One region of the Priestia sp. LL-8 genome, then DNA from elsewhere that is predicted to be linked to it. Evidence: riboswitches for the same ligand, from Rfam matches in the RefSeq annotation. Region 1 holds a riboswitch; each other region holds the start of a gene.
What was found. A riboswitch is a leader RNA that binds a small molecule or an ion and turns the genes downstream of it on or off. The one in region 1 is predicted to bind S-adenosylmethionine.

Region 1 (7,743 bases):
TTCTTTTACAAGTTCCAGGTTAACGTCAGCACTTAAAAGTTCTTCGCTATCGCCAGCTTCAGCGATTATTTCTCCCCAAGGATCGATGACTAAGGAATGTCCGGCAAATGTATTATTAGGATCTTGGCCTACACGATTACACGCGACTACATAGCATTGATTTTCGATTGCGCGGCTAATGAGCAGTGCTTTCCAGTGGGCAAGTCTTGGAGCCGGCCACTGAGCGACAACAAACAAGACTTCTGCTCCGCTGCTAGTATGAACCCGAATCCATTCTGGAAAACGAATATCGTAACAAATAACTCCTGCGCATAAAGACTGTTCAAGTGTAAAAAGATTTTTTGCCGTTCCTGCTTCTAGATAGAGGTGCTCATCCATTAATTTAAACAAGTGCAGTTTACTGTATTGTGATACTTCACGACCTTTTCGGTCAAAAATATACATTGTATTCGTGACGCCTTGCTCTGTTTTTTTCGCGATCGAACCTGCCACAATATTTACTTCGTTCGTTTTGGCAAACTGAGAGATTAATTGCTTGGCCTGCTGTCCTTCATCATCTGCAATTTCGTCTAGTCGCGTCAAATCATAAGCTGTATCCCATAGCTCAGGAAGCACCAGGATATCAGGTTTTTCTTGCAGCGCTTCTGTCATTTTTTGTTGAATATATTTTCGGTTTTTAGTTGGGTTTCCAAACGCAATATCAAGTTGCAAACACGTAATTTTTACACTCACTTTATCATCCGTCCTTTTTTAGTAGTTGAAAAAAATGACTTTACAAGTTGAGTATTACAATATATTATTTGTGACTAGAATTTCAAGAATTTTTTGAGAAGGTGTGCGATGATGAAACAATTTGAGCAATCGGAACTATTGAAAAGTTTACCAAAACAATTTTTTGCATCACTTGTAGGCAAGGTAGGAAAAGTAATGGCCCAAGGGCACGACGTTATTAACTTAGGGCAGGGAAATCCTGATCAGCCTACTCCTTCACATATTGTAGAAACACTGCAAAAAGCAAGTGCTAATCCTATGCATCATAAATATTCTCCATTTCGGGGGCATCAGTTTTTGAAAGAGGCCGTTGCGACTTTTTATAAGCGAGAATACGGGGTTGATGTGGATCCCGAAAAAGAAGTAGCTATTTTGTTTGGCGGGAAGGGTGGACTTGTTGAAATCCCGCAGTGCTTATTAAACCCTGGAGATACAGTGCTGGTTCCGGATCCTGGATATCCTGATTACTGGTCTGGAGTAGAGCTTGCAAAAGCCAAGATGGAAGTGATGCCGCTCACGGCTGAAAATCATTTTCTACCCGTATACGAAGAGATAAGTGAAAGTGCTAAAGAACAGGCAAAGCTCATGTTTTTAAACTATCCGAATAATCCTACTGGTGCAGTGGCAACGGCAGAATTTTTTGAAAACACCGTGGCGTTTGCTGCCAAGCACGATATTTGTGTGGTACACGACTTTGCCTACGGAGCAATTGGATTTGATGGTAAAAAGCCAATCAGCTTTTTACAGACTCCTGGTGCAAAAGAGACGGGAATTGAAATTTATACTCTTTCTAAAACGTATAACATGGCGGGATGGCGAGTTGGATTTGCTGTAGGAAATGAAAGTGTAGTAGAAGCTATTAATCTTCTTCAAGATCATATGTATGTCAGTCTCTTTGGGGCGATTCAAGAGGCAGCCGCCGTAGCTCTGTTAGAATCTCAACAATGTGTGAATGATTTAGTTAAGCGCTATGAATCTAGACGCAATACATTTATTCAAGGGCTTCAAGAAATTGGTTGGAACGTTACATCTCCAGCGGGCTCCTTTTTTGCATGGCTAAAAGTTCCTGGAGGATATACTTCTGAACAATTTTCAGATTTACTTCTTGAAAAAGCCCACGTTGTAGTGGCACCTGGAGTAGGATTCGGAACATATGGTGAAGGCTATGTGCGCGTAGGACTGCTGACGGATGAAGAGCGCATGAGAGAAGCTGTATCTCGAATAAAAAAATTAAATTTATTTTAAAAACGCATTGACAATCCTTTTTGAGTTGGCTTAATATGTAAGAAGTTAACGAGATTAATAACCGATAAATCCTAGCGGTATTTTTTATTTAGTATATAATCTACGAATTAAATTTAAATAAATAGCAACTTTCTTATTAAGAGTAGGTGGAGGGACTAGCCCGATGAAGCCCGGCAACCGACTTAACGCATGTTAAGCACGGTGCTAATTCTTGCAGCAGCAGCTGAGAGATAAGAAGAGCAACGAAAGCCTCTTCTTAATCACAGAAGAGGTTTTTTTTATTAACGATATTAAACAGCAAGGGAGTTTTTAGCATAATGAGTGAAATCGTTGCAAGCTACTTACTACATGACAATAAAGGAAATTTTCATAAAAAAGCGGAAGGTATCGCTTTAGGACTAACCGTCGGCTCATGGACAGATCTGCCGCTTTTAGATCAGCAGCAGCTTCAAAAGCATAAAGGGCGCGTCGTATCCGTAACTGAGCTTCAAGATTGCGAACGTGTTAACGGATATTTAGGCGGAGAGGTTAAGCAGGCTATTGTCAAAATTGCTTATCCAACTGCCAATTTTTCAAGAGATTTACCGGCTATTTTAGTTACGGTTTTCGGAAAACTATCACTTGATGGAAAAGTGAAATTATTAGACTTGGATTTTCCTGATGAATTATTAGCTGAATTCCCAGGACCGCGCTTTGGAATAGAAGGTATCCGAGAGAAACTAGGCGTTTATGACCGTCCGCTTGTGATGAGTATTTTTAAAGGCGTGATTGGAAGAGATATGACGTACTTAACAACTCAGCTGCGTGAGCAAGCGCTTGGCGGAGTGGATTTGGTTAAAGACGACGAGATTTTGTTTGATAGTGAACGAACACCTTTTGAAGCTCGCGTTACAGAAGGGAAAAAAGTACTGAATGAAGTATACGAAAAAACGGGACACCGCACGCTGTATGCTGTTAATTTAACGGGACGAACGTTTGAATTAAAAGAAAAAGCGAGAAAAGCAGCTGAGCTAGGAGCCGATGCTCTTTTATTCAACGTATTTGCTTACGGGTTAGACGTACTGCAGGCACTTCGAGAAGATGATGAAATTAACCTGCCGATTATGGCACACCCAGCTGTTAGCGGAGCGCTTACGCCATCAGAGTTTTACGGTTTTTCAAATTCATTACTGCTTGGAAAACTATTGCGCTTAGCCGGAGCGGATTTCTCACTGTTTCCATCACCATACGGAAGCGTAGCGCTTTCTCTTGAAGATACGACAGGCATTGCCTACGAATTAACGCGTCCTGTGTACAAATATAAGCAGACTTTCCCGGTTCCTTCAGCAGGAATTCATCCTGGAATGGTACCGCAGCTTGTGAAGGACTTTGGAATCGACAGCATTATTAATGCAGGAGGCGGAGTTCACGGTCATCCAGACGGCGCTATCGGAGGAGGAAAAGCATTCCGTGCGGCGATAGATGCAGTACTCTCTCATCAAACACTAGCCGAAAAAGCGGAAGAATCAAAAGAGTTGCAAAAAGCTTTGCAACTATGGGGAACAGTAGAGGTGAAAGCATGACATCGTTAAAAATCTTTTGTGACTTTGATGGAACAATCACAAATAGCGATAACATTATTGCTATTATGAAACAATTTGCTCCTCCGGAGTGGGAAAGTATTAAAGATGACGTGCTAGCACAGCGCGTTTCTATTCAAGAAGGAGTAGGGCAAATGTTTGCCTTACTCCCCGTGGAATTAAAGGAAGATATTATTTCTTATATTTTAAAGACGTCTGCTATTCGAGATGGATTTGATGATTTTATTGCCTATACAAAAGAGCATCATATTCCGCTTTATATTGTAAGCGGAGGAATTGACTTTTTTGTAAAACCGCTTTTGGGAAATCGAGTTGCAGAGGAAATGCTCTACTGCAACGGATCTGATTTTTCTGGTGAGCATATTTCCATTACGTGGCCTCATACATGTGATAAACAGTGTACAAATGACTGCGGCTGCTGTAAGCCAACGATTATTCGCAATTTTGCAGATGAAAGAGATCATACGGTTGTTATTGGCGATTCAATTACGGATTTGCAGGCTGCCAAATTAGCTGACACTGTCATTGCACGTGACTTTTTAATTGAAAAATGCGAAGAGCTATCTCTACCGTATCGTCCTTTTTCTACTTTTTATGATGTCATTCATCATTTACAAGAATTAACAGAAGAGGTGAAAGCATGAGTATCATGGCTCAGCAAAGGTTGCATGAGCTTGCGGATATAAAAGATGAGTTGGCAGAACGCGATTGGTTCTTCGGTACAAGCGGAAACTTAGCAATTAAAGTGGACCAAAATCCGACAACTTTCTTTGTATCAGCAAGTGGAAAAGACAAAAGAAAACGTACAAATGAAGATTTTTTATTAGTTGATCAACATGGAAAACCTGCAGAAGAAACGCATTTAAAGCCTTCTGCTGAAACGCTTTTACACGTTAAGATTTACGAGTTAACGAATGCTGGGTGCAGTCTTCATGTACATACAATCGACAACAACGTGATCTCTGAACTGTACGGAGATGAAGGGCTTATTTCATTCAAAGGCCAAGAAATTATTAAGGCACTGGGTATTTGGGAGGAAGATGCGGAAATTACTGTTCCGATTATTCCGAATTACTCGGATATTCCGACACTAGCAGAAGAGTTTTCTCACCATATAAAAGGCGATCAAGGCGCGATTTTAATTCGTAACCACGGGATTACGGTATGGGGGAAAAATGCGTTTGAAACAAAAAAAGCGCTAGAAGCCTACGAATTTCTATTTAGCTACCATGTGAAATTACTATCACTTAAAGGCATTAAGCCAAAGGTGCATTTATAAAAGGAGGAAACAACAATGGCGCAAATTCGCTTACATGTAAACAATAAAAGAATTGAAACTCAAGAGGAAGTATCAGCTTTTCTGGCAAACAATGAAGTTATTTATGAAAATTGGGACATTACAAAACTTCCAGAAAATCTTCGTGAAAAATATGATTTAACTGATGAAGAAAAAACAGAAATTTTAAACGCTTTTGGTGAGGATATTAAAGATATTTCTGAACGCCGCGGCTATAAAGCGCAAGATGTTATCTCGCTATCGGAATCTACACCAAATATTGATGAATTGTTAAAAAACTTTCAGCGCAAGCATATTCATACAGATGACGAAGTTCGCTTTATTGTAAGCGGTCATGGAATCTTTGTGATTCAAGGAAAAGACGGCGAATTTTTTGATGTTGAATTAGAGCCGGGCGATTTAATTTCAGTACCAGAAAACATTCTTCATTACTTTACATTAATGGAAGATCGTAAAGTAGTCGCTGTCCGAATTTTCGTGACAACTGAAGGATGGGTACCTATTTACGCATAACAACTACTTGTAAAGCATAGGTCATGATCACCCCGCTTTTACATCTAAAAGCGGGGTATTCTTTGGATTATTATAAAACTAACTATTTTTATATGAATAATAAGTTTAATGGGAGGAACACCATGAAAAAGAGTAAAAAAATGCTGTGGCCACTTACTTTGCTCGTGCTTCTAGTTTTTGCGCTGGCTGCCTGCACGAAAGAACAGCCAAGTCTAAACGAGAAAGCACAGGCAGCTCCAGAGCAGCAAGCGGCTTCTGCTAAGCCTGTACAGCAAGAAGGAAAAAAGGTTACGAAAGATACAAAAATTGCGCTTATTTCTGAATTTACATCAGGCACTCACGCTGCTCAGTACATAACAGGTGTGACAAAAGCGGCTAAAAAAGCAGGAGTACAGCTATCCGTTTCTGATTCGAACAATGATCAATCTAAAATGGCGGCTTATTTAGACACGGCTATTAACCAAAATGTTGACGGCATTATGATTGACCACGGCCGGGCTGAAACCCTTGAACCTGGCGTGAAGCGCGCGATTGCAAAAGGAATTCCCGTTATTGCAACAGACGTAGAATTAAAAGTAGAAGGCGTTACAACCATCGATCAAGACGATTATATGCTTGCGCTGCAGGGTCTGAAACAAATGATGCAGGACATTAATGGAAAAGGAAATATTGTATATGCATTTGTTGGAGGCTTTGCACCGATGGAAAAGCGCGACAGCATTTATAAAATTATGATGAATCGCTATCCAGATGTAAAACAAATTGCCACGTTCGGAAGCGCAACGGACAACACCTCTCTAGACACCCAAAATAAAATGGCAGCCGTATTGAAGCAGTATCCAAATAAAGGAGACATTGCGGCCGTTTGGGCGCCATGGGACGAATTTGCAAAAGGAGTCACAAGAGCGATTAAAGAAGCAGGACGAGACGAGATTAAAGTATACGGAGTAGACTTATCTGATGAAGATCTGCAAATGATGCAGGCAAAAAACAGCCCGTGGAAAGCGTCTGCTGCCGTAAATCCAGCTTCAGTAGGAGAAAAGCAAGTTGATCTGCTTCTTAAAAAGATTTCCGGTCAAGAGATTCCTCGTTATTATTCCTTTGATCCGGTTTTAGTCAAACAAACTGACTTGCCTAATCAAACGATTAATATGGATCAGCTTAGTCAGTACGTAGAAGAATGGGGCAAAAAAGAGTAGAAGTGGAGGGACAGACATGACGAACGAGCTTTCAATGAAGAACATTACAAAAAACTTTGGTTCTTTTCAAGCGCTGAACAAAGTTGATTTTACTGTTCAAAAAGGGGAAATTCATGCTTTATTGGGAGCCAATGGTGCCGGTAAAAGTACGTTGATGAAAATATTGTGCGGAGCTTACGACGAGTACGAGGGAAAGATCTACAAAGACGGAGGAGAAATCTCTATTTCTTCTCCTAAAGAAGCGAAGAGTCACGGCATCGGCATTGTACACCAAGAAGTCGATGTAGCGCTGATTCCTTCGCTGTCAGTAGCTGAAAACATTGTGTTAGACGTACAGGCTTCTAATAAAAGTAAGGCATTTGTAAACTGGAAATCTATTTATAAGAAAGCGGAAGAAGCTCTTTCTTTACTTGGTTCTTCTTTATCCGTTAAAAAAAATGTCGTTGATCTAACTCTATCAGAAAAACAGCAGGTGCTTATTGCACGTGCAATTGTACAGAATGTTGATTATTTAATTTTGGATGAACCAACCGCACCTCTTAGTGTGGAAGAGACGAAACAATTGTTTTCTGTGATGAGAGAGCTGAAGAAAAGCGGAGTAGGCATTATTTATATTTCACATCGCCTTCAAGAAGTGGTTGATATTTGCGACCGCTTAACGGTTTTAAAGGACGGACGCTATGTAGCTACAAAAGAAACTTCACATACATCAATTGAAAACGTGATTACGCTTATGCTAGGAACGTCTTCTGTAAAGCAGTGGGTCAAAAAATCAATAGAAGTTGGAAACGAACTTTTACACGTAGAAGCATTATCTCTTCCAGGGCGTCTTTCGAATATCTCTTTTCATGTAAAAGAAGGAGAGGTAGTCGGTATTGCAGGGCTTGTGGGAGCAGGAAAAACGGAGCTTTGCCGAAGTCTATTTGGTTTAGAGCAATATGTGAGCGGCAGCGTTCGGTTAAAAGGCAAGAAATTAAAGTTGAATAAGCAGCCGTATTATTATATTGCACAAGGTCTTTCTCTTGTTCCTGAAGAACGAAGAAAAGAAGGGATTTTTGTTCAAGAATCGATTGCGGATAACTTAGTTTTGCCAAGTCTGTCCCGCTTTACAAATTATTCGTTTCTAAAGCGAGGAAAG
Region 2 (7,743 bases), 3.5 Mb from region 1:
GATCAATGCAGCCTTTTGTATGATAAATCATACAGTACTCGTCTTGAGCTACTACGCTGATTCCTAGCGCGATTAACTGCTTTTCTTTTTTAGAAAGAGAACCTTCTCCAAAACATGCTTCAGTAAACGCATTAAACGTTTTTGTTACTTCCGGCAATTTTTCGCTAAATTTCCCAACACCCATTTTATAATCATGAAGTGCTTGCTCAGTTGAATGACGTGCTTCTTGCTGCATAACGTCAGCTCCCATCATCAGTAAAGTTTTCACGGTTAGTATGCGTGAGAAAAATAAGAGTTATTCGTTTTGACGCATACAAAAAAAAGCACTTGCCCAGAGTGGGCAAGCGCTTTTCTTCTATTATTTATTTACCGGCAATACTCCGCCTTTGTATTTTTCTTTAATGTAGTCTTGAATTTCTTTAGAGTGAAGAACTTTCACTAAAGCTTTCACTGTATCTTTATTTTCGTCACCTTTGTGAACCGTAATGATGTTTGCATATGGGTTATTTTCTTTGCTTTCCACTGCGATTGGATCTTTTACTGGATCTAAACCAGCATCGATAGCATAGTTAGCATTGATAACAACAGCGTCACCTTCATTGTTTTTGTACATTTGAGGTAACAATCCGCCTTCAACATCGGCTTTAAATTTTAAATTCTTAGGGTTTTCCACAATATCTTTAATTTGTGCGTCTGTTTTCTTTACGCCTGGTTTTAATTTGATCACGCCAGCTTTTTCAAAAATCGATAAAATACGTCCTTGCTCTGCTACTGCATCACGCATAATAACTGTGCCGTTTTTCGGAAGATCTTTTAAGCTTTTGTATTTTTTAGAGTAGATACCAATTGGTTCAATGTGAATGGCACCGGCACTTACAAAATCATACCCTTTTTCACCTTTATGATCTTTTAGCACTGAATTCATATAAGGAACGTGCTGGAAATAGTTTGCATCAATTTCATTGTTTGCAAGAGCTGTGTTCGGTAAGATGTAATCTTGGAATTTTTTAATTTCTAAGTCAATTCCTTGTTTTTCTAAAATCGGTTTTGCTTGTTCTAAAATTTCAGCATGAGGCGTATTAGATGCACCCACGACAATTTTCTTTTCATCTTTCGATCCATTGTTAGATCCACATGCAGCTAATCCTACTACTAGCGCAGATGTTAATGCTAAAGCTGAAAGCCATTTCTTCATAATAAATAGTCCTCCCTTTATCTTTTATCAATTTTTGCAGTAATCGCATCTCCAATAAGTTGGATAATAAATACAATAATCAAAATTAAGATCGTAGCGGCTAGCGTTACGTCATTATGACTGCGCTGGAATCCTTCTAAATATGCAAGGTTTCCAAGACCTCCAGCTCCAATCACACCCGCCATTGCCGTATAACCGACTAACGCAATGGTTGTTACTGTCAAACCGGAAATCAAAGCTGGCAGCGATTCAGGTAACAGCACTTTAAAGATAATAGTGCTTGTTGTTGCCCCCATTGATTTAGCAGCTTCAATAACACCTTTATCAATTTCACGCAGACCAATTTCTACAAGACGCGCGTAGAATGGTGCTGCTCCAACAATTAAAGCAGGTAACGCTGCGTTAGCGCCTAAAATACTTCCTACCAACGCTTTGGTAAATGGAATCAGTAAAACAATTAAAATAATGAATGGAATGGAACGAAAAATATTTACAACTGCTGACACAATGGCATATAAAGGTTTGTTTTGCCAAAGCTGTCCTTTGGACGTTAAAAATAAAAGCAACCCCAATAAAATACCTAGAACAAACGTGGCTATAACTGAAATAGCCGTCATATATAGTGTTTCATTTGTCGCTTGAATAAAATCATCTAAAATAACGTTTGGAAATAGTTTCTCAAGCATTTGTCATTACCTCCACTTCTACCTGCTGCTCATGAATGTATGCAATGACTTTTTCAACTTCTGTTAATTCTCCGTCTAAATGAACGAACAACGTTCCGTATGAACCTGTTTGTGTATGAGAAATCTTTCCTTGCAAAATATTAATCGTTACATCAAACTGTTTTAAAATCGTTGTAATGAGCGGTTGCTCTGCTTTTCCGCCAACAAACGTCAGCTGAATAATTTGCCCGCTTGGATATAGCTCTTTTACTTGTTCAATTGTTTCAAACGTTTCTTCTGGTTCAGAAATCTGTTGAACGAATCGTTTTGTAATCGGCTGCTTAGGTTTTCTGAATACTTCTAGCACTTGTCCTTCTTCTACCACTGCTCCATTTTCCATAACGGCTACTCGATGACAAATTTTACGAATGACGTGCATTTCATGAGTAATCAATACGATGGTCAACCCAAGCTTTTCATTAATATCTACTAACAGATCTAAAATGGAATCTGTCGTTTGTGGATCAAGCGCTGATGTTGCTTCATCACACAGCAATACTTTTGGATTATTCGCTAGCGCTCGAGCAATCCCAACACGCTGTTTTTGTCCACCGCTAAGCTGTGATGGATAAGCATCTTCACGCCCTTCAAGTCCGACCAGCTTAATGAGCTCGTCTACTCGTTTCATTCTTTTTTCTTTTGAAATCCCTGCTATTTCTAACGGAAAGGCAATATTTTCTCTCACCGTACGTGACCACAAGATATTAAAGTGCTGAAATACCATACTAATTTCTTGTCTAGCTTTTCTGAGTTTTCCGCCTTTAATTTTTCCAATATCATTACCTGCTACTTCGACCGTTCCTGTCGTTGGTGTTTCTAATCCATTTAGCAAGCGAATTAAAGAGCTTTTCCCCGCTCCGCTGTAACCAATAATTCCGTAAATTTCACCTTGGTTAACGGTTAGATTCACATTGTCAACAGCTGTTACTCGACCGCTTTTAGCCTGATAAATTTTTGTAACGTCTGTTAATGTAATCATATTTCTTCACCTTCTTTAGTAAAAACTTGATTATGTTAGGTTGCCCTATAGAATGAAAAAGCCGTAAAACATTTTTCCCCATCAAAAAAGCCTCTCTGCGCATGACAGAAAGGCTCGATATTTAATCCTTTCTCTCATCTTTCAAAGCGCATAGCTTTGCAGGAATTGGCACCATTTCAGTTAGTCTGACGGTTGCCGGGTTTCACAGGGCTCAGTCCCTCCACCTCTCTTGATAAGAGTTCGCAACAATTATTTTGTTTTTGGGAAATATTCATTCATTTATGAACATTCATGAGTGTGATTTTAGCATGTGTCAGATAGGCTGTCAACAGATTTTACCCTTGGGATAATATCCCAAGATTTCAACAGCCCCAACGGTTCGCTCTCTTTCCATTTCTTCATTTTAAACAAACGTTTGATTATCGAAGTTCTTCAAGCACGTGCTCGATGGAATGAAACGCATAAAGTTTTTTTATCATTTCGCCATTTTTCACTTCAATCAAACAAGGTACACTTTCAATGGAAAATAACTCTGCTTTTGAAGGCATATAATTTAAATTGCTCATTCCGATGGTTACATCCGGCAGCATCGCTTCTGCCACGGTTAACATTTTTTTTGCCAGCTGACACGTTCCGCAAAAAGGCGTATGGAAAAAGATAAAGGCTCTTTCTCCTTCTTTTAACTGATCATCAAGCTGTTTTTCGCTCCATTCTTGCATGTTGCTCATTCCTTTTATGTTAAAAATTCTGCATTAACATCGATATTGGCACTCAGTAATACTGTTGCTATGTGATGTCTAGGGGCGGCAGCAACTTCTCGGTACATTTTATCAATATATAAATGCTCTGCTTCCGGAAGCTCTCGTTTAAATTGTTTTCTCAGCTTATTCCCTGAATCATCAGAGTCAACGAGTATGTATACCTCTTTGTTAAACGTACAGTCAATAATTTCATCCAGCTTTGATAAACTAATCGTACCGTTTGTACAAATAATTTCAATTGGTTCTCGAATGATATCTTGAATACGCTTTTTATCTGATTTTCCTTCGACAATAATTACTTTTTCAATTTCAATTAGCCCCATTTTCATCACCCGTAATCGTCAGTTGTATAGTAACATCATTTCTTTATGCTATACAATATTCGTTAATGTATCACAGTTCACCTGTTTTTTAAAAGAAATTTGCAAGAAAGAACTCTTTTAAAAGGCAGTTTAGGCCATATTATTTCCATAAAACAAGAAAAACAGCGGCAGTTGCCACTGTTTAGCACCATCCTGCTTCTTCGTCGCAGTCTGTATATTTTTGCGTTTCACCTTGTTTTTGTACGTCCGCATATTGATAGAACTTATTATTTTCTTGCGAATATCCTTCTTCAAAGCGGTATTCATTGCCGCTTGTCCCATAACTAACTTCACCAATTGGCTGCTTATCAACATATAATTTCATACCGCCGTCATGAAATTTAGCTGTAACGCGATCTGTAACGTCCATTTTTTGTTTTTCAAACATAAAAAGACACTCCTTTAGCTTGTTTACTAATAGAGTGTCCAGTCAAAAACTTTTCATAAAGACAATTTATGGAGGAGTATTATCCTTCGTTTGTCATTTCTTCGTATTGCTCTGCTGTCATCAGCTTGTCTACTTGAGAAGCATCAGATGGTTTGATTGTAATCATCCATGCTTCTTCGTATGGAGATTCATTAACAAGTTCAGGGCTATCGCCTAAGTTGTCGTTTACTGCTACAACTTCACCGCTAATTGGTGCATAAAGCTCAGAAACTGTTTTTACTGATTCAACGCTACCAAACGGCTCGTCAGCTTCTACTGTTGCTCCTACTTCTGGCAGTTCAACGAATACGATGTCTCCAAGCTCAGCCTGAGCGAAATGTGTAATACCTACGCGGACAACGTCTCCTTCTGTTTTTACCCATTCATGCTCTTCAGAATAACGCAAATCTTTTGGTGTACTCATCTTAATCCCTCCAAAATATGTATCGTAATTTGTTTATATAAAAAGCGCCTTCAACGTGGAGAACACTTTCTACAACCTAAAATAACTTCCTATTAACAGTGTAACGTAAAAGGTAAAAATTTTCTATTTGAAAACTTACTTCCACACGTTCTCAAACTGCTCTTCTTTGAAACCAAGCGTTACTTTTTGTCCATCTGTTAGCAGCGGACGCTTAATTAACATGCCATCTGATGCAAGAATCGATAGAAGTTCATCTTCACTCGCACTGCTTACTTTATCTTTCAGTCCTAATTCGCGATATTTTTTACCGCTTGTATTAAAGAATTTTTTTAATTCTAAACCGCTGTTCTGATAATAAGACTGCAGCTGCTCTTTTGTTGGCGGTTTTTCTACAATATGAATTTCTTCATACGCTACTCCGTTATCATCCAGCCACTTCTTTGCTTTTCGGCACGTGCCACACTTTGGATATGAATAAAAAAACAATGACATTTCGTCAACCACCCTTTATTTTAAGCTTTTTTCGTATTTTAACACATCCTTTATCATTTACCTAGATAGAGGCTTCTTAAACAAAAAGGAGCTCGTAAAACGAGCTCCTTTTTTCTTAAACTGTGAACTTCTCTACTTCTAGAAGTGTTTTTGCAATCTCGCGCTTTACGCTAATTACATTAATTGGTGTATAGCGAGTTAACTTACGAAGAGACGAAAGCATAACTCTAAGCGTATCACCTTGTTCAACGCCAATTAACGTTTCTTTTGCATCTGCTTCGATTCGATTAAATGCTTCTTGGCAGAATACTTGCGTATATTTTACTTTTAAGCTGTTTTGATCTACTCCTGTTTTGGAAATGGCTTTTTCAGTACGTAAAACAGTGGATTCCATTGCATATACGTTACTAATCATATCGGAAATATTAACGAGAATTTCTTGTTCTTTCTCTAATTCTTTACCGTATTTCTGTGCAGCTAGACCTAAAAGCAAGAGCGCAATTTTCTTCCCATTTTGCACAAGCATTTTTTCTTGATCTAACGGCTCATTCCCTACTTCCTGCGGCATAAGCATCATCAATTCTTCTTGAAGCGTTTGTGCTTTTTGAAGCAGCGGAAGCTCTCCTTTTAGCGCTTTGCGTAAATATGTGCCTGGTACTAAGAGACGATTAATTTCATTTGTTCCTTCAAAAATACGGTTAATGCGGGAATCACGATACAGGCGCTCGATTTCATACTCACTCATAAAACCATAGCCTCCGTGAAGCTGCACCCCTTCATCTACGATATAGTCAAGAGATTCCGTTGCAAACACTTTATTTAATGAGCATTCAATGGCATATTCAGCAATCGAAGCGGCAATTTGCTTTCCGTCTTTTTGCTGTTCTTCGGAAAGCTGGCCCATATGGTCTTCAAAAAGTCCTACCGTACGGTAAACAGAGCTTTCAGTTGCATACAATTTAGAAGCCATTGTGGCTAACTTTTCTTGCGTTAATGAGAATCTAGCGATTGGCGTTTTAAACTGCTGACGCTGGTTAACATATTGAGACGTAATTTCTAACGCACGTTTCCCTGCTCCAACTGCTCCAACTCCAAGCTTATAGCGTCCAATATTTAAAATGTTAAAGGCAATAACATGGCCTTTTCCAATTTCACCTAACACGTTCTCTTTTGGGACAAGCGCATCTTCAAGAATCAACGTTCTGGTTGATGAGCTTTTGATTCCCATTTTCTTCTCTTCCGGTCCAACCGAAACACCTGGAAATTCGCGTTCAACGATAAAAGCAGAAAATTTATCGCCGTCAATTTTCGCGTACACGACGAACACATCAGCAAATCCGGCATTCGTAATCCACTGCTTTTCTCCATTTAACACATAGTGTGTGCCTTCTGCGTTAAGGCGAGCTGTTGTGCGAGCACCGAGGGCATCGGAACCAGAACCAGGTTCTGTTAACGCATATGCTGCTATTTTTTCCCCTACCGCTAGAGCAGGTAAATATGCTTGTTTTTGCTCTTCTGTTCCAAATAAGACGATTGGCAATGACCCAATTCCTACATGAGCACCATGAGTGATGGAAAATCCGCCTGCTCGAGACATTTTTTCAGCAATTAAAGCCGAGGTAATCTTATCTAAACCAAGCCCACCGTATTCTTCCGGTACATCTGCACCAAGCAACCCTAATTCACCAGCTTGTTTTAATAGCTTTACAGAACGGTCAAACTCATGCTTTTCTAAATATTCCACTTGTGGAAGGACTTCATTTTCTACAAATTCATCTGTCGTCTTGGCAATCATCTTTTGTTCAGATGTATAATCCTCTGGCGTGTAGACGCGGCTTGCATCGCCTTCTTCAATTAAAAAACTTCCACCTTTAATCATTTGTTTTGTTTTATTTGACATGTTCATATCCCCCTTTAAAATGATTATGCTAACAATTCAAATACACCAGCAGCTCCCATTCCTCCGCCAATACACATGGTGACAATTCCAAACTGCTCATTTCGACGCTGCATTTCGTGCATTAAGCTAAGAGTCAGCTTAGCTCCAGTACAGCCTAATGGATGACCTAAGGCAATAGCGCCTCCGTTTACATTTACTTTATCTTCATTAATATTTAATTCACGAATAACGCCAAGTGCTTGAGAAGCAAATGCTTCATTTAATTCAAACAATCCAATATCAGAAAGCTCCAGCCCTGCTAGCTTAAGAGCTTTAGGGATGGCAGCTACCGGGCCAATTCCCATTACTTCAGGCGGAACTCCTCCAACTGCAAATGAGCGAAACTTAAGCAAAGGCTTCAAGCCTTCTGCTTCAGCTTGTTCTTTATCCATTAGAAAAACGGATGCAGCTCCGTCACTTGTCTGCGAAGAGTTTCCAG
Region 3 (7,743 bases), 900 kb from region 1:
GATTGATATTGGCAACATTTGCTGTATGAGGATTTCGATAAATAACAAATACTTGATCTCCCACTTGATATTCTTTTTTCTCCACGATCATCATCCTTTTCTTCTTACTTTACTCGTATGATGTCCGCTTTTGCTCATTTTATCCGGTAAAAACACCTCATAACGTCATCAAGAATTTATACGCTTTTACGCTCAATAAACCGAAAAGGAAGCTCAATTTTTTGAGGATCCTTGCTCCCGACTAGTTTAAAAAGCGTTTCGCCCATTTCTTTAAGAGGAAGTTCGATCGTTGTGATTTGTAAATAAGAAGAAAGCGGATGATTATCAAAACCAATGATAGCTAAATCGCCTGGAACTGACATACCAGCTTGTTCGCACTGAGCTTTTATACCAATAGCGACTTGATCGTTTGTTACTAAAAGCGCCTGAGGCCGATTTTTCATCTGCACTAGTTTTTCCACCACTTTTTCACCATCTGTCACGTTCAAACAGCCTTGAAAAACCCATTCCGGATGATAAGACTGATTTATTCTTTCTACATATTCTTTGTATGCTTGCTGCCGCTGCTGACTATTTGTACCCGTCATTCTTCCAATACAGTAGCCAATATCCTTATATCCTTTTTCTTTTAAATACAGGAGCGCATGCTTAAAAGCTGCATAATGATCAACGTATACGGAGCGAATAGAACGATTTTGTACGTTTTCGCACACGGCTATCGGCCCGTACTGCTGATAATATTCAATCGCGCTCCAGCTGCTTGCTCTAGAACAAATAATCACTCCATCAACTTGCTTTGTTTTTAGCATATGAAGCGCTTGTTCTTCTTTTTTTACATCATAGTTCGTCTGACAAATAACAAGCTGATACTGCTTTTCTAACGCTTGAGATGCCACCCCTTCTAAAAGCAGACTAAAATACGGATGATTAATAAAAGGCAGTACGACGGCAATCATATTTGTTTTCCCTTTTGATAAGTGAACGGCATTAATATTTTGTTCGTAATTAAGTTCTTGAATCACTTCTTCCACCAGTCGGCGCTTTTCTTCTTTTACATACGGATGATTATTTAACACCCGTGACACGGTCGAAACAGATACACCAGCTTTTTTTGCGATATCTCGGATATTTGTCATGTTTTCACCTTTTTCTCTTGCGCTGAAACGCGTTTCATACTTTATTCTCATTATAAAGTGAAGCGGCAATAAGCTAAACCCGTTACAATCATCTTTTTATTCATTTATACAAGGAGGTCATGTCATGGGTATTTTATTATTTATTTTATTATGCGGAATTGAAATCGGAGGAGCGGCTTATGCACTTAAACAAAATGAGACGATTTGGAAGGAATTAGGTGAAGAAAAACCGACTGATTTTTTCAAGCAGTAAAAAAAGAGGTTGAGACATAACGAAATGAATCCAATCTCAAGACGAACAACTAGTATACATGAGCTGAACCGCTTGTGACACTCCAGTTGATTTCCGTGCAAGACTTTGCTGTCCGCGGGAGTCTTCGCCTTGCCCTCTAATCAACTGCTAGAAGGACCTACACACATGAAACCTGCGTTTAACACAACAAAAAAAACGAACCACTAATCAAACATCTTGATCAATGGTTCGTTTTTCACTTCATCTAAAATACTTTCGTTCCAGCCTCTTTAGATTAAGCAGCCTCTTTAGATGATTTTGATTTTTTATTTAAACGTGGAAAGCCAATTACAATCGCAATGATACCGCAAACCGCTGTTAACATTGGATAGAATGTAAATGGAATAATCTCAATCGGTGAAACTTTAGCAAATCCTGCTGCTAGAAGCATTTGTGCACCGTAAGGGATAAGCCCTTGAACGCTGCATGAAAACAAGTCGAGCAGACTGGCTGATTTACGATTATCAATTGAATACTTATCAGAGATTTCTTTCGCTAACGGACCTGCTGTAATAATTGAAATCGTGTTATTAGCCGTGGCTAAATTAGTTAAACTTACCAATCCAGCGATACTGAATTCTCCGCCTTTTTTTGTTTGAATGCGTCGTGTTAATAAGTTCAATAAGAACTGAATACCGCCGTTATAGCGAATGAGTTCAACCATTCCGCCAATTAAAAGAGATAAAATAATTAATTCCGACATTCCGCCAATACCTTCTGTCACAGTTTTAGCAAGAGAAGAAAGCGTGTAGCTTCCGTCAGCTAATCCAATCACGCCGGCTAATACAATTCCTCCGGTTAAAATGCTTAATACGTTTGCACCAAATATGGCAGCAACTAGTACGCCGACATAAGGCAAGATTTTAAACCAGCTAAAATCTTTAATTTCTACTGATGATGTATTGCCTAGCGTCATTACAAGTAATAAAACTACCGTAACAATCGCTGCAGGAAGTACGATAAAAAAGTTTACTTTTAATTTATCTGACATATTTGTTTTTTGCGTACGAACTGCTGCAATGGTCGTATCAGAGATTACGGATAAATTATCTCCAAACATTGCACCACCAACAACGGCAGCAATTGCCAATGTAATGGATACATGCGCCTGCTCACTGATTCCTACAGCGATAGGCCCTAATGCAGCGATTGTTCCCATTGACGTTCCCATCGAAATTGAAATGAATGCGCCAATAACAAAGATTCCGACTACCACTAAGCTTTGCGGAAGAACAGACAGAGCTAAGTTTACCGTTGAATCAACAGCTCCCATGCCTTTAGCGACTTGAGAAAAAGCACCTGCTAAAATAAAAATAAGTACCATAATAATGATATCAGGATGCCCTGCTCCTTTAGCAAATCGTTCCACTTTTACATTAAGTGAATCTTTGCGGTTCATAGCCAGCGCCACAATGGCTGCAATGATAATGGCTACTAATACAGGCAGCTTATAAAAATCTCCCGTTATGATTCCTGATCCGACAAACAGGACTAAAAAGACGCCCAGCGGTAACAGCGCCCAGCCGTTTCCTTTTTGTTGTTCCATTCTTAACACCTCTTGTTTACGTAATAAAAAAAGACCTCTTCTTATTGATAAGAAGAGGTCTCTTATTTGTATCATAAGATTACCCTTCTCATCTTCCAAACGAAACATCGTCTGCTGGATTTGGCACCGCACTGCGTACAGCCAGTTGCCGAGACATCATAGGGCCAGTCCCTCCGTCTCTCTTGATAAGAAGTTTATAGTTGTTTTAAAAATAGTCTTTCACTACTGTAATCTCTTTTTATTTAATTGTCAAATGCTATTTTAGAAAAATATATAGTGTGAAAATTCCCACATCAATTAGCTACGTCTCGTTTTAAAAACGCCACCCAAGCTACGCCCATGAAGAAGACAAAGTGTGCAACTAAGATGAAGATTGAAAATGGAATTGTCATGCCGTCAAACATCGTCTTCATTCCGTCCATATACTGCACAAAGTTTGTGTTGGCGAACAGTAAAAATTTCCCCCACCATAAACCAAACTGTGATACTATCCCAGTTACTGCTTTCGCCCCGATACTTACGACAATAGCTAGACTTGAAGCAAGCGCACTGTTTCTAAATAAAGACGACAGCATGAATGCGAACGTCATCATCATAAACGTTTCCATATACGCACTGTCATACGTAAGCGTAATGTTTTTAAGCAGCTGTGCATCTCCTTCTAGACTGGTAAATCCAAAGAACAATGCTCCCCATACAAACGAAAAAAGTAAATAGCTCAGTAAGTAATACAAGCTAATTAAAATGAGCGTTATGTACTTGGACGTTAAAATCGTTGAGCGTCTAGCTGGACGAATTAAAAGAAGCTTAATGGTACCTGCTTCAAACTCTTTTGCAACCATTGACCCTCCAACAGCAAGCGCGAAAAATTGAACGAGAATCAGCATACCTGAACTAAATGACAGGAAGTTCAAAATGTTGTCTTCTGTTCCTGCACTGTTTGCTACTTTTTTCATTAAAAGAGCCATACAAAGAGTTAAAATGCCGATTGTAATAAACGTGATTTTTGTACTTCTTTTGTGAAACCATTTCATGTGTTCATTTTGAATTAGCTTAAGCATGGTGCTCTCCTTCCGTAACGGACATAAACGAATCTTCAAGCGTCTCATACACAGGGGTAATTCGGTAGACTAAAATATCGCTGTCCACTAATTTTTTATTCACAGCTGGAATTTGCTCTTTTACAATCGCCACGTCGATACTATGTGATCTCACCGTTACTTCAAATTCTTGTGATAAAAGATCCGTTGCTTTTTGTGCATCAGACACTTCAAATTCTACGTACATTCCTTGATCTTGACGATTTGGAGATAGATCTTGAATAGCTTTTAACTCGCCGTTTTGAATAATACCAACGCGGTCACATAGTGCTTCTACCTCTTTTAATAAGTGGCTCGCGATTAAAATTGAAATTCCTTCTTCCCTGCAAAGCGTTTGTAAATATGTACGAAATTCTCTCATTCCCGCTGGGTCTAGACCGTTTGTTGGCTCGTCTAGTAAAAGCAATGCAGGTTTATGTAAAATAGCTTGAGCTACTCCTAAACGCTGTCTCATCCCAAGAGAATACGTCTTCACTTTTGCATGAATGCTGTTTTCAAGTTTTACTAAAGCAATCACTTCATCCAAGCGTTCTGATGTGATCCCTTCATGCATATTCGCAAAGTGTTTTAAATTTTGATAGCCCGTCAGATAATCATAGAACTCAGGGTTTTCAATAATCGCTCCAATTGATTTCATAGCTGATGTAAACTGTTCCTTTAAAGGAAAGCCGTTAACGGTAATCGTTCCCTCTGTTTCTTTAATGAGTCCTACGACGGTACGAATTAGCGTTGTCTTTCCAGAGCCATTCGGACCAAGCAACCCGAAAATCTCACCGCGCTCAACCGATAAGGATACATCATGCAAAATGGTTTTCTTCCCAATTACTTTACTGACATGATCTACTTGTAGCACTGTTTCTGTCATCATGTACATCCTTTCTTTAATTAGCAATACGCCTTCTATTGTTTCTCTTTTTTAACTATTTGTCTACTATAACCTTATTTTTGGAAAAGTAGCTCATTCAAATCATTCGTATTATCCGCTTACATTTGATAAAATAAAACAAACTTTAGTTAGAGGAGGACTCCTACATAATGAACTTAACCGTATACCTTGCCGGGCAAATTCACGATAACTGGCGAGACGAAATTAAAAACCAAGCAGAACAATTAAACCTTCCCCTTACCTTTGTCGGTCCGATGACAGACCATGACCGCTCCGACAACATTGGAGAAGAAATTTTAGGAAAACAGCCTAACGCTGTCTTAAAAGATGAAGCTGCTTCTCAAATTAATAATTTACGTACGCAGGTGCTCCTTAAAAAATCTGATGTGGTTATTGCTTTATTTGGCGAAAAATACAAGCAGTGGAACAGCGCAATGGATGCGGCAACAGCCATTGCATTAGATAAACCGCTAATTTTGGTTCGCCCAGAAAAACTGCATCACCCGCTTAAAGAACTATCAAACAAAGCGCAAGTTGTAGTCGAAACGCCAGAACAAGCTCTTCAAGCATTGGCTTATATTTTTGAATAACAAATAAGAGCTGTCGGTTCTGGACAGCTCTTATTTGTTATTTATCCCTCAAGTTCCTTACTAGGGGGAAATATTTTTTTTAGAAAGCTCTAAGATTATTCCTTTGAGTTTCTTTCATTTTCAGCATCAAAACAAGCAAAATTGTACTTAACTACTCATTTTTGTGATCCTGACGTTCCATAATCTTTAATCATTAATTTCACATCATAGTTAATTGGAACTTCACTAAACGTTTGATCCCAATTATCTTTAACTCTCATCCATACTCTGGGCCTTTTAATTCTCAATTGATTTCCGAACCCGGCCACATCGACTTTATATTCTTTTTGTATTTTTTCTACCGTGGTTCTTACTAGGTGCTCCACTTTTTTTTCTGAGTTTTTTTGCACCTTCTGTAAAAATTGATTTTTCAAAGGATCTCCTGAGGCTACCCAATTTTCAGATAGCCTTCCTTCTGATTCAATATGCACATTGAAGGAGATGTTATTTCCTTTCACATGAGGTTCAATACGACTTTTCATAGATTCTATTTCATATACAATCATCTGACCGGTCTTTTTATCAAAGCTTTTTACTAGCCCGCCTTTCCCTTTTCCTGTGATCCAAGTTAGACCATCTACCTCTTCTTCATTTAAAAAACCAATCATTTTATTTGTTTTCCCTTTAATAACGGCCGCACCAGCAAATTTGATTTCCCCATTTGCTGATAATACATTTTGCAATAAAAAACTAGTCCCTGATTGAATGTTGCTCTCTAATTTAATGAGCGACGTAGGAGGTAAAATTCTTGTCGTTCGATACGCATTTTCCACCATTCCAACCAAACGAAATGCTGGGATCTCTCCTGCTGTCTTCGATTCTAGCCCATTGCTAGCTCTCCCTTTACTAATAAGTACAAGACAGCTTGGTCTAATCTCATTATCACGAAGAAACTCATTCACTAATTTTCCTAAGCTATATGTTCGTGCAAGAGCCTCGCCAATAATAATTACTTTTAGATGCTGGCTGGCAATGGAAGTCTCTCTTCTCAATGATAATTCACGTGCCATTTGGTGAATAGAATCTCCCGTTTCAGCCATATTCACGTAAGCCTTCTGCTGAGAGCCTCCTTGGACAGTTGTTGAACTTGCCACTTGCGGGGTGATCAGTTGGTAGGTTGTCGTAATCAAGTTCTTTTTGGGATACTCTTCTTCTTGTTCATCGAATCCTTTTTCGGTCATGGATTTTTTAGCTTTATCAAGAGCCACACCTACTCCTAAACTTCGTTCTTCAATTTCATGACTACTCCAACAGCCCGCCAGAGAAAAGAGCAAAAACACAGAAAGCAAAACCGATAAGAAGAACTGTACATGATTAGAGGCTCGTCTCATACTTTCTCCCCTTTATTTTTGAAATAACAAGAAGCAGCACCGGTAAAAAGCCAAATAAAATCAGGGCAGCGTTGCCAACCATATCTCCTAATTTAAATACATCATTGATATTTCGAGGGATCATGGAAATGAGATAAATAACTGGAAGTACACCATACATAAATGGATGGATATTTTTTTTAAAAAGCTGAGACAGTCCTAATGAAGCAGCGTAGTGGTTAACATTAAAAGAAGTAAACATTTGCATGATCCATACCACCAGCAATAAGGAATCAAAGCGTTCAAAGATTAACCCAGTGAATTCATAACTTCTTATCAAATCAAGCGTAGGCCATGTTCTCGTAGCCACTCCATCCACTGAGAACGCTCCGATAACCATCACGACGGTAATAACATAAAGAAACAAAGGAATTGCAGTACCAACTAATACAGCTTTTACTGCTTTGTTTGGTTCTTTCATAAATGCCAATATTAACAGCATGAATTCAGGCCCAGTAAATGCAAGAGCTGTTGTCCTTATCCCTTTTAGCACCGGCGTGATACCTGAACCTAGTACCGGGCGCAGATTATCTACTTCAAATATCTTGATACTCATAAAGGCAACAAGTAAAAAAAGAATAACCGTAATAGGTAATATAATCTCAAATATACGGGCAATTGGATTTATTCCCCCTCTTATCAGATAGAGACTTGCCCACATAAATGGCATGATAATAGCCCATTTAGGAGTTCCTTCCAACAATAGATATCCTGTTACCTCTGCCAATGAACGAGCATGAAACCCACCAAGCGTCAAAAAATAACCTATCATGAGGAAACTAAA

Region 2: another riboswitch for S-adenosylmethionine. It lies ahead of U9R83_RS24945 (methionine ABC transporter ATP-binding protein); the one in region 1 lies ahead of mtnW (2,3-diketo-5-methylthiopentyl-1-phosphate enolase).
Region 3: another riboswitch for S-adenosylmethionine. It lies ahead of U9R83_RS10935 (Na+/H+ antiporter NhaC family protein); the one in region 1 lies ahead of mtnW (2,3-diketo-5-methylthiopentyl-1-phosphate enolase).

What each region holds. Positions count from the first base shown of each region.
Region 1 covers NZ_JAZAQH010000001.1:1,247,278-1,255,020, forward strand. The annotation lists gene U9R83_RS06305 (carbon-nitrogen family hydrolase) at 1-732, opposite strand, end outside; gene U9R83_RS06310 (pyridoxal phosphate-dependent aminotransferase) at 844-2,016, shown strand; SAM riboswitch class I at 2,147-2,253, shown strand; gene mtnW (2,3-diketo-5-methylthiopentyl-1-phosphate enolase) at 2,334-3,578, shown strand; gene U9R83_RS06320 (2-hydroxy-3-keto-5-methylthiopentenyl-1-phosphate phosphatase) at 3,575-4,240, shown strand; gene U9R83_RS06325 (methylthioribulose 1-phosphate dehydratase) at 4,237-4,875, shown strand; gene U9R83_RS06330 (1,2-dihydroxy-3-keto-5-methylthiopentene dioxygenase) at 4,891-5,406, shown strand; gene U9R83_RS06335 (sugar ABC transporter substrate-binding protein) at 5,529-6,605, shown strand; gene U9R83_RS06340 (sugar ABC transporter ATP-binding protein) at 6,622-7,743, shown strand, end outside.
Region 2 covers NZ_JAZAQH010000001.1:4,762,200-4,769,942, forward strand. The annotation lists gene U9R83_RS24930 (carboxymuconolactone decarboxylase family protein) at 1-235, opposite strand, end outside; gene U9R83_RS24935 (MetQ/NlpA family ABC transporter substrate-binding protein) at 359-1,195, opposite strand; gene U9R83_RS24940 (methionine ABC transporter permease) at 1,213-1,881, opposite strand; gene U9R83_RS24945 (methionine ABC transporter ATP-binding protein) at 1,874-2,899, opposite strand; SAM riboswitch class I at 3,031-3,138, opposite strand; gene U9R83_RS24950 (thioredoxin family protein) at 3,319-3,618, opposite strand; gene U9R83_RS24955 (toprim domain-containing protein) at 3,633-3,983, opposite strand; gene U9R83_RS24960 (YusG family protein) at 4,165-4,410, opposite strand; gene gcvH (glycine cleavage system protein GcvH) at 4,490-4,873, opposite strand; gene U9R83_RS24970 (arsenate reductase family protein) at 5,009-5,365, opposite strand; gene U9R83_RS24975 (acyl-CoA dehydrogenase family protein) at 5,481-7,265, opposite strand; gene U9R83_RS24980 (acetyl-CoA C-acetyltransferase) at 7,289-7,743, opposite strand, start outside.
Region 3 covers NZ_JAZAQH010000001.1:2,151,220-2,158,962, reverse strand. The annotation lists gene U9R83_RS10950 (transcriptional regulator SplA domain-containing protein) at 1-91, opposite strand, end outside; gene U9R83_RS10945 (LacI family DNA-binding transcriptional regulator) at 177-1,136, opposite strand; gene U9R83_RS10940 (hypothetical protein) at 1,261-1,389, shown strand; gene U9R83_RS10935 (Na+/H+ antiporter NhaC family protein) at 1,664-2,974, opposite strand; SAM riboswitch class I at 3,060-3,166, opposite strand; gene U9R83_RS10930 (ABC transporter permease) at 3,268-4,035, opposite strand; gene U9R83_RS10925 (ABC transporter ATP-binding protein) at 4,028-4,939, opposite strand; gene U9R83_RS10920 (YtoQ family protein) at 5,110-5,550, shown strand; gene U9R83_RS10915 (Ger(x)C family spore germination protein) at 5,706-6,920, opposite strand; gene U9R83_RS10910 (spore germination protein) at 6,904-7,743, opposite strand, start outside.